DNA from 3 places in the Halolactibacillus sp. JCM 19043 genome. Region 1 is predicted to be linked to each of the others. Evidence: riboswitches for the same ligand, from Rfam matches in the RefSeq annotation. Region 1 holds a riboswitch; each other region holds the start of a gene.
The links. A riboswitch is a leader RNA that binds a small molecule or an ion and turns the genes downstream of it on or off. The one in region 1 is predicted to bind S-adenosylmethionine.
Positions count from the first base shown of each region.

Region 2: another riboswitch for S-adenosylmethionine. It lies ahead of JCM19043_RS08580 (PLP-dependent aspartate aminotransferase family protein); the one in region 1 lies ahead of JCM19043_RS07660 (PLP-dependent transferase).
Region 3: another riboswitch for S-adenosylmethionine. It lies ahead of JCM19043_RS02320 (MetQ/NlpA family ABC transporter substrate-binding protein); the one in region 1 lies ahead of JCM19043_RS07660 (PLP-dependent transferase).

Region 1 is NZ_BAXD01000012.1:18,918-22,199, reverse strand. Features, by position in the region: gene JCM19043_RS07665 (aldose epimerase) at 1-532, opposite strand, end outside; gene JCM19043_RS18785 (PLP-dependent transferase) at 780-1,037, opposite strand; gene JCM19043_RS07660 (PLP-dependent transferase) at 1,034-1,876, opposite strand; SAM riboswitch class I at 1,984-2,087, opposite strand; partial or broken gene JCM19043_RS07655 (AbgT family transporter) at 2,275-3,282, opposite strand, start outside.
Region 2 is NZ_BAXD01000015.1:6,072-9,353, reverse strand. Features, by position in the region: gene JCM19043_RS08580 (PLP-dependent aspartate aminotransferase family protein) at 51-1,829, opposite strand; SAM riboswitch class I at 1,952-2,058, opposite strand; gene JCM19043_RS08575 (ATP-dependent Clp protease ATP-binding subunit) at 2,194-3,282, opposite strand, start outside.
Region 3 is NZ_BAXD01000002.1:132,355-135,636, forward strand. Features, by position in the region: gene JCM19043_RS02310 (iron-containing alcohol dehydrogenase family protein) at 1-354, shown strand, start outside; gene JCM19043_RS02315 (nitrilase-related carbon-nitrogen hydrolase) at 351-1,040, shown strand; SAM riboswitch class I at 1,230-1,335, shown strand; gene JCM19043_RS02320 (MetQ/NlpA family ABC transporter substrate-binding protein) at 1,428-2,228, shown strand; gene JCM19043_RS02325 (methionine ABC transporter ATP-binding protein) at 2,242-3,270, shown strand; gene JCM19043_RS02330 (methionine ABC transporter permease) at 3,254-3,282, shown strand, end outside.

The DNA of each region.
Region 1 (3,282 bases):
AACCGACAACCTTTTTATCTGATTTAAAGTACGGGTGTAGACCCGGATAGATTGGCATCGGTGTATCGGATAAATTTTCATAAGATTGATGAATCAATAGCTGATCACCACGAAGTGTATAAGTAAAGATTACCTTAAAATCAAACGGATACACAGCTTTTGTACTTAAGCTACTTCTAAACAGAATAGAAATAAACGCATGTTCTTCATCGCTGTACGTCTCAAGTACTTCCCAGGGATGAATTCTTGCGAGTCCATGGTTTGGCATATCATACGTCTGATTGCCCCAATGATACTGCTTATCTTTTAGTTGACCAGAGATCGGGAATAACACGGGGATCCCCCCACGAACATTTTGTTTACGGTCAAATAACGTTGCTTCATTTAAGTATAACCGTTCTTCATTGTTTGTGCCGTAACCTGTAATGATACCGCCACGTTCTGGACAAACCGTAATCCAACTGTTGCCGGTTGGGTGCTTTAATTGATACATTGTAAACATGTCTTTCTCAAATCGCTCAATCGTATACATGAATAAATCGCCCCTCGCATTAATGAATTAAATGACTAAGTTGCTCTCTCTTTTTACACAACATTTACATTATAACAGACTATCTTAAAAAAATCGTTGTTTTCAGACAATTATTCTCCACTCAAGTGAAAATAATCACATAACCTTACTCCCTTTCTAATATAAAAGAAAATAACAGAAAATTAACAGCCCACATAAAAAAAGAAGGTCGTCTCATTGTTTAGAGACCACCTTCTTCTTCATTATATTATTTTAAAAGACGTATAGCTTGAGCCAAATCGTTCAACAAGTCATCGATATGCTCAGTCCCAACAGAAAGACGCAGTAACGTATCCGTGATGCCTCTTTCCTTGCGAACAGCGACTGGCATATCGGCATGTGTCTGGGTAAAAGGATAGGTCACAAAGCTTTCCACACCGCCTAGGCTTTCAGCAAAACTGATCAGTTGAAGTGATCGAAGAAACGGGCTAATATGAGCGGCCTTTTCTAATTCAAAACTAATCATTGCACCCGTTCCAGGTAATAGACCTGTTTAATAGAAGGATGCGCACGTAAATATTGCGCGAGTCGTTTAGCTGTTTCTACTTGACGGTCTAGTCTCAGTGGTAACGTCTTTAACCCGCGCATTAACAAATAACAATCAAACGGCGCTAACGTCCCACCACTCGCATTATGACTTTGAAATAATGACGCATAGACTTTTTCATCCTTCGCCACCACAAGCCCACTTAAACAATCATTATGCCCGGCTAAATATTTTGTTGCGCTGTGAATGACGATATCCGCTCCAAGCGTTAATGGCTTTAGTAAATATGGGGTTAAGAATGTGTTATCAACAATGAATAAGATATCTCGTTCTTTAAGCAAGTCCCCTAGCGCTTTGACATCCACTTGTTTCAACAATGGATTCGTCACCGATTCTACGAAGATGGCTTTGGTTTTATCGGTAATCGTATCCGTGAAGGCCTGTATATTGAGCGGATCGACGTATGTAAATTTCAATTGAAAGCGCGCTTCATAGTCTGAAAACAAACGATACGTCCCACCATATAAATCACTTGAGACAATCATCTCATCATTTGATTGAAATAGCGATAATACGAGTTGAATGGCTGCCATACCCGAAGACGTTGCACAACACCCCGCGCCTGATTCGATTGCCGCAAAGCCTTGTTCTAGCGTATCTCGGGTCGGGTTGTTTGTCCTTGTGTAATCAAATCCTGTTGATTCATGAAGATCATTATGTCGATAAGCTGTTGATAAGTGTACAGGATAAGTGACCGCGCCTGTACTCGGTTCTTGCTTGTTGCCGAGTTGTGAAAAATACGTGTCTAATTGATACATGCGATGCGCCTCCTTTAGTTTAATACTTCTTAAAAGTCGTTGCGTTTTTGACCTAAACAGTAAAAGCGCCCTCTTAACAGTTAAGAGAGCGCCTTAGGTCTTAATCGCTCTTATCTTTAGGTCTATGCCTTTTGGATTTAGCACCTTCCTCTAAATTAGAGAGGTTGCTGAGACATCACAGGCCAAATCCCTCCGTCTCTCTTGATAAGAAGTATGTAATTGTTTGAAAAATCCATATATGGTTTATACTATATGATAACGACTTTCTGATTAAAAAACAAGTACTATTCAGAAAATTCTTTAATCTAACGGATCAAAAAAACACCTCCAAAGCATTTGCCTTGGAGATGTCTCTATAAAAGCTCGCTTATTCAATGTGAAAGTATCAATATTACGAACTAGTTCATCATATAGCTAATCGGAGAACCTGGCCCAAGATCCCAGCTAAATAACATCCAAACAATAAGCATGAGCAACCAACCGAGTGTAAAGAAGATGGTGTATGGGAACATCGTTGAAATCAACGTTCCAATCCCCATTTTCTTATTATACTTTTGCATAATGACAATGATCATCGCAAAGTAAGGCATCAGCGGTGAAATAATATTACTGGTTGAATCGGCAATCCGGTAAGCCATTTGTGTGAGTTCAGGTGAGTAACCTTGTTGCATCATAATTGGCACAAATACCGGTGCATCATCGCCCATTTAGCAGAGGCTGAACCGATAAATAAGTTAATAAAGCCTGAAATAAGAATAAACAACAGAATTAGGACAATTCCACCTAATTTTACTGAATCTAAAAATTCAGCTCCAGCAACCCCAATAAGTAAACCTAAGTTTGATTCAGTAAAGTAACTAACAAACTGACCTGCGGTAAAGGCAAGCACGATAAACATGCCCATGGAAGCCATCGTATCTGACAGCTTATTCGCCATATCAGTATCAGTATTAATCACTTTCGTTACTTTTCCGTACACAAGACCTGGAATAAAGAACATAATCATAATGATTGGTACGAGTGATGACATAAAGGGTGATGAAATGACGCCACCGTCATCCGCACGTAATAAACCGTTAGCTGGTACGACGAGTAACCCAATCACAATGACCGTGATGAGTAGACTTAACCCACTATAACGTAAGCCTTTTTTCTCGAGTGCTGACAACTCCGTTAAATCATCCTTATTGACACTACCTTTAAACGTTCCTAAGCGTGGTTCAACAATCAGTTCTGTGACCAGCGCACCGACAATCGTAAGCAAGAACACAGAGGCAATGACAAAGTAATAGTTCATCGCTACGTTCATATTATCCGCATAAGCTGGATCAATAATTGCTGCTGCTGAAATTGTCATTTCCGCAAGCATCGGGTCAAGTGATGTTAGGAGTAAGTTTGCACTAAAC
Region 2 (3,282 bases), on a different contig from region 1:
TGGTTAATTTTGATTATTTCTGTTCTTTTAGTCTATACGCTAGCTTGACGTCAAATTTCACATTGGTAAGTCACAACCGAACCTCGAAGGCGCTGGGCTTCTTTAAAAGTACAACGGTTATGAACAACCTCTAACCCGGCTTGTTTAGCGATGTGACACGCCTCGTCATTCACAACACCTTCTTGGAGCCAAAACACTTTCGGTTTTACTTGGATAGCTTCTTTCGCAATACCAACGGCCGCTTCTGGCGCGCGGAAGACTTGAACAATATCTATCGCTTCTGGCACACTTTGAAGATCCGGATAGGATATTTCACCTAAAATCGCCGTTTCTCGTGGATTGACCGGGATGATTTTATAGCCGAGTCGCTGCATTTTCTCCGCTAAACGATAACTCGGTCGCTCCTTTTTACCGCTTAAGCCTACAACCGCAATCGTTTTAGGCTTTACTTCTCCTTTCTCTGTCTTATGACTCGATGATAATGACCACTGGATGACCGCTTCATCATTAATTTTAATCGATCGCGGTCCATCTAATTCAATCCCGGTGGCAATTGTTAGAGCACGGTCTAAATCATGAATTAAGTCATCAATATGTTCGAGACCGACTGAGAGACGAATCAAGTCGTCTGTGACCCCGGTTTGTTTCAGTTCTTCTGTTGATAACTGTTGGTGCGTCGTGGAAGCAGGATGAATAATCAGTGATTTCGCATCGCCAACATTAGCAACATGTGACCATAAACTCACCGCTTCAATGACCGCTTTCCCTTCCTCTCGTCCGCCTTTAATGCCAAAGGTAATAATGGAGCCAAAACCATTATTCAGACGTTTTCTCGCTGCCACGTGAGATGGATGAGACGGGAGACCCGGGTAATTCACCCAATCAATCGCGGGATGTTTGTCTAAATAAGTGGCTAACTTTAATGCGTTCTGATTGTGGCGCTCCACTCGGAGGTGTAACGTTTCTAATCCTTGCAGTAAGCGAAAAGCCGAATCAGGACTTAAACACGCACCGAAGTCTCTTAAGAGTTGTACCCTTAATTTAACCGAGAAGGCAAGTCCACCAAACTCATTCGCATACCGAATATTGTTGTAACTTGGGTCAGGCTCGGTGAAGCCTTTAAATTTGTCCTGTTGCCACTTAAAGCGTCCCCCATCAACGACAATGCCACCCACCGTTGTTCCATGTCCACCAATCCACTTCGTCGCTGAGTGAATCACGATATCGGCGCCCTTTTCAATTGGCTTAATTAAGTAAGGTGTCGCAAAGGTGTTATCAATAATTAAAGGGATTTGATAGCGATGAGCAATCTCACTGACACCTTCTACATCAAAGACATCTAAACTTGGATTGCCAATAATCTCACCGAAAATCGCTTTGGTCTGGTCATTAATCGCTGCTTCAAATCCCACTAAATCATTTGGTTCAACAAAACGCACCGTAATTCCATAACGTTTTAACGTTGTTTTAAATAAATTGTATGTCCCACCATACAGATTAATTGCTGCGACAATCTCATCACCTGATTCACACAAATTAAGAATTGTTAAGGTAATGGCCGCCATACCAGATGACGTCGCCACAGCGGCAACACCACCTTCTAGTAAGGCGACTCTTTTTTCAAAAGCATCGACCGTTGGGTTGCCAATGCGGGAGTAAATATGACCGGTTTCTTCTAAGCTAAACAGTCTTTCGGCATGGGTTGTGTCTTGAAAAACAAAAGATGTGGATTGATAAATGGGGATCGCCCGCGCGCCAGTCGTTGGATCAGGCGCTGTCCCTCCGTGTAAAGATAGTGTGTCAAGTTGATACGTATCTTGATTTGTCATCTGTCATTCTCCTCTTCGCATATTTTTTAAATGAAGACAAAAAATTGTTATACCTAAGGGCTAAAACAATAAAAAAATGCCCTTTAAGCAGCTTGGATGCTTAAAGGACACGTCCTTAATAGAACTCATCATCCAAAGCAGTTACTGCTTTGCTGGTAGGGGCACCTTAGCATAAGCCAGGTTGCCGTGAAGTCGTAGAGCCAGATCTCTCGTTCACTCTTGATAATTGTTTATAAAATTTTGAATAAACTGATTATAACACAAAACACCAACGTGTCTAGTCTGTTTTAAAAGTTTTTTTGTTGAGTAATTAAAAAAAGAGCTCAATCACTTGTTTTAACAAATGATTGAGCTTAACACTTCCTTAACTGTTTAAAATAATGAACTTACCTTTACTGTTGAGACCAATCCGGGTTGTTTCACCTTTTTTAATCTCTTCCCGAAGTAAAGCTTCTGAAAGCAGATCTTCGATATTTTTTTGAATCGAACGACGAAGTGGTCTCGCGCCGTATTCTGGATCAAAACCTTCTTCTGCAATTTTTTCAATCGCCTTTTCAGACATCGTAAAGTCTAAGTCTTGTTCGTTTAGACGTTTTTTCAATTGATCCAACATTAATGTCACAATATCTTTCATATGTTTCTTCTCAAGTGAGTGGAAGACAATCGTTTCATCAATTCGGTTTAAGAACTCTGGACGGAACGCTTTCTTTAAAGCGTCGGTCACTTTTGATTTCATATCTTTATAATCACGCGTTTCATCTTCTAAGTTAAAACCAACAAATTTGTTTTGTTTTAACTCACTGGCACCAACATTAGATGTCATAATCAGCACCGTATTTCTAAAGTCAATCAGACGACCTTTAGAGTCAGTTAACCGTCCATCTTCTAATACTTGAAGTAGAATGTTAAAGACTTCTGGGTGCGCTTTTTCAATCTCATCCAATAACACGACCGAGTAAGGCTTACGACGAACTTTTTCTGTCAGTTGACCGCCCTCTTCATATCCGACATAACCTGGAGGTGAACCAACAAGACGTGACGTATTATGTTTTTCCATATACTCACTCATATCAATGCGAATCATCGCATCCTCATCACCAAACATCGCTTCAGCTAAGGCGCGTGCCAGTTCCGTTTTACCGACACCCGTTGGTCCAAGGAAAATAAATGAGCCAATTGGACGTTTCGGGTCTTTCAGTCCTGCACGTGCGCGACGAATCGCTTTTGATACGGCATCGACCGCTTCTTCTTGACCAATCACACGGCCGTGTAACGTTTGTTCTAAGCTTAAGAGACGGTCGCTTTCATCTTTTGTCAATGATTTGACTGGGACGCCTGTCCACGTTGAGACAACTGTCGCAATATCGTCTGTCACAACTTCTGAATCTACTTGCCCTTGTTTTTCTTTCCACTTACCTTTTGTTTCTTCTAATTCCTGACGCAGTTTTTGTTC
Region 3 (3,282 bases), on a different contig from region 1:
ATTTCAGGTGCGCACTCGATTCATAACGGCCTTACCGTATTAGAAGAAACACATCAACACTTGCACGGGGATAAAGTGAGTTATGGGATTTTAGTCCAACTGGCGCTGTTTGATGAATGGGATGAGGTTAATCACCTGCTGCCATTTTACCAGGCACTCGGTTTACCGACGAGCTTCTTTGATTTAGGGATTCAAACAGACCTTGAAGAAAAATGGCAACAAGTCGCGCGTCATGCGACACGTGACGTGGAATCGATTCACTTATTAGGCAAGGTCACACCAGACCTCGTCCATCATGCGATGAGTGAATTGGAACAACATGTCTCGCGTTTGAGAAAGGATGATGCCAAATGATCAAGCGACGCATCGCTTGTCTTCAGATCGATATTCAGTTTGGTGATGTAACAGCTAATTTACAAGAAGTGGCCAAGCAATTTAACCACCTTGATGCTGATGTTGATACCGTTGTGTTACCAGAGTTTTGGCCAATGGGCTATAGCTTAGATCGTTTAGCAGAGGTAGTTGAATATGATATGTTGACGCCGATTAAAACACTGGCGAAACAGTATAACGTCGATATTATTGCCGGTTCTGTGCCAACCAAGCGCGACGGGAAGTTTTATAATTCGCTCCCGGTCATCACCCGTGAGGGTGAGGTCGTTTTTTGGTATGATAAGGTCCACTTGTTTCGACTGATGGATGAAGAAAATTTCTTAGCGGAAGGAAAAGAATGTGGTGTTTTCACTCTCTCAGGTGTCACATCTGCGGCCGTGATTTGCTACGACATTCGTTTTCCGGAGTGGATTAAAACGCAGATGCTGGAAGACGTTGACCTGTTATATGTTGTCGCCGAGTGGCCGAAGCAACGCCTCGATCATTGGCGAGCGTTACTGATTGCGCGTGCGATTGAAAATCAAGTCTATGTTGTGGCATGTAACCGTGTCGGGAGTGATCCCAATAATACGTTTGCGGGTCATTCGATGGTCATTGACCTTGGGGTCAAGTCATCAGTGAAGCAGATGATCAAACCGGGATACTGACAGCTACGATTGATTTAGCTGAGGTAAAGCAAATCAGACGACAAATTCCTGTTTATGAAGATCGACGTCCTGATCTCTATCGTTTAAAATAAGGGATCATTCACGAAAAGTTTTAAAAGTTTAGAAAATTGTGTTGACTTTTCATTTGATACTGTGTAAAGTAAGTCTCAACAAAAAAATATTGACCGGATCTTATCAAGAGAGGTGGAGGGACTGGCCCTTTGAAGCCTCGGCAACAGACATGTATGTCCTCGTGCCAAATCCAGCAGCCCTAGTTAGGGATGACAGATAAGTTGAGACAACATTTAACGCCTCAATTTATCACTTGATAAATTGAGGCGTTTTAATTTCCAGAGGGGTCCGGGAACAAATAAGGGGGAAGTAACAATGAGAAAGTTATTAGGTTTGATTGGTTTAGTCGTATTAGTCGTACTGGCAGGATGTGGCAGTGAAGCAGGTGCCTTAAGTGAAGATGAAGTCACTGTTGGGGTGACAGCGGGTCCACATGAACAGATTTTAGAAAAGGTAAAAGAACTCGCGGCTGATGAAGGCTTAACCGTCAATATTGAAGTGTTTACTGAATATGTGATTCCAAATACGGCACTCGATGAGGGTGAACTTGATTTAAATAGCTATCAACACCAACCGTTTTTAGATAATGCGAAAAGCGATCGTGGTTATGAGATTGAAGCCGTCGCAACAACGGTGAACTTCCCAATGGGGATTTACTCAACAGGTATTAGTGACGTTAGTGAATTAGAAGAAGGCGACTCGGTTGCGTTACCGAACGACCCAACGAACGGGGCGCGTGCCTTAATGTTATTTGAAGATGCCGGACTCATCACCTTAAAAGAGGGTGTAGGCGCTGAGGCCATGGTCATTGATATTGAAGAAAATCCATTAAACTTAGAATTTATTGAACTTGAAGCATCTCAAATCCCGCGTCAATTAGAAGAAGTCGATGCGGCTGCGATTAATACAAACTTTGCGATTGAACATGGTTTTGTTCCAACAGAGGATTCGATTTACATCGAACCAAGTGACTCACCTTGGGTGAACTTAATTGTCGCAAGAGAAGAAAATGTCGACGCCCCTGTCGTTGAGAAGTTCATTAATATTTATCAATCGGACGAAATCAAACAATTTATTGAGGACACATTCGAAGGATCTGTTGTTGCCTCATGGTAAGGAGGTAGCTTAAATGATTGAACTTAAACATATTACAAAAGTATTCAAGACGGGGAAATCTGATGTGAAAGCGCTGGATGATGTGAGCTTAACCGTTGAAAAAGGTGAAATCTTTGGTGTGATTGGCTATAGCGGGGCGGGTAAAAGTACCCTCGTTCGCATGGCCAACCTTTTAGAAGAGCCAACATCAGGCGATGTCATTATTGATAGCGATAACTTAGTGACGTTATCAAAAGAGGCACTTAGAAAGAAACGCCAACGGATTGGGATGATTTTTCAAGGGTTTAATTTATTAAAAACGCTCACCGTCTATCAAAACATCGCGATTCCACTGAAACTTACGGGTGTTGCTGAAAATGAAATCAAAACGCGAGTAAAAAAGTATTTAGAGATTGTTGGACTGAGTGATAAAACGGATGTCTATCCGAATCAACTCTCAGGTGGACAAAAACAACGGGTCGCCATTGCCCGTGCGCTCTCACATGAGCCAGATATCTTGTTGAGTGACGAGGCGACAAGTGCCCTTGATCCAGATACAACCGATCAAATTCTTGAACTACTATTAAAAATAAACCGAGAACTTGGGATTACGATTCTACTTATTACCCATGAGATGCATGTCATCCAGCGGATTTGTGACCGCGTGGCGGTTATGGAAAACGGGAAAATCATTGAACAAGGTCCGGTTGTTGATTTATATACCGAACCGAAGCATCAAACAACGAGACGCTTTGTCGAAAGTATCTTTCCAAGTCAAACACCGAAGCACATTATTAAAGATCTACAAAAAGAAGGGCCAATTCTTGATTTAACGTTTGTTGGCAGTGCCACAGAGAGCCCGAGTCTATCAGTTATTTCAAACCGTTATCAGATTGAAACAAATATATTATCTGGGAATATTGTTGAGTTAAAAGATCAGACATTTGGAAAACTACGTGCGCATATTAAAGGGTCAGTTCAAGAAACGACGAAATCCATTGATTACTTAACGGACCAAGGTGTTATTGTAAGGGAGGTGGTCATCCATGACGGCATTTATTGAACGGTGGGGTAC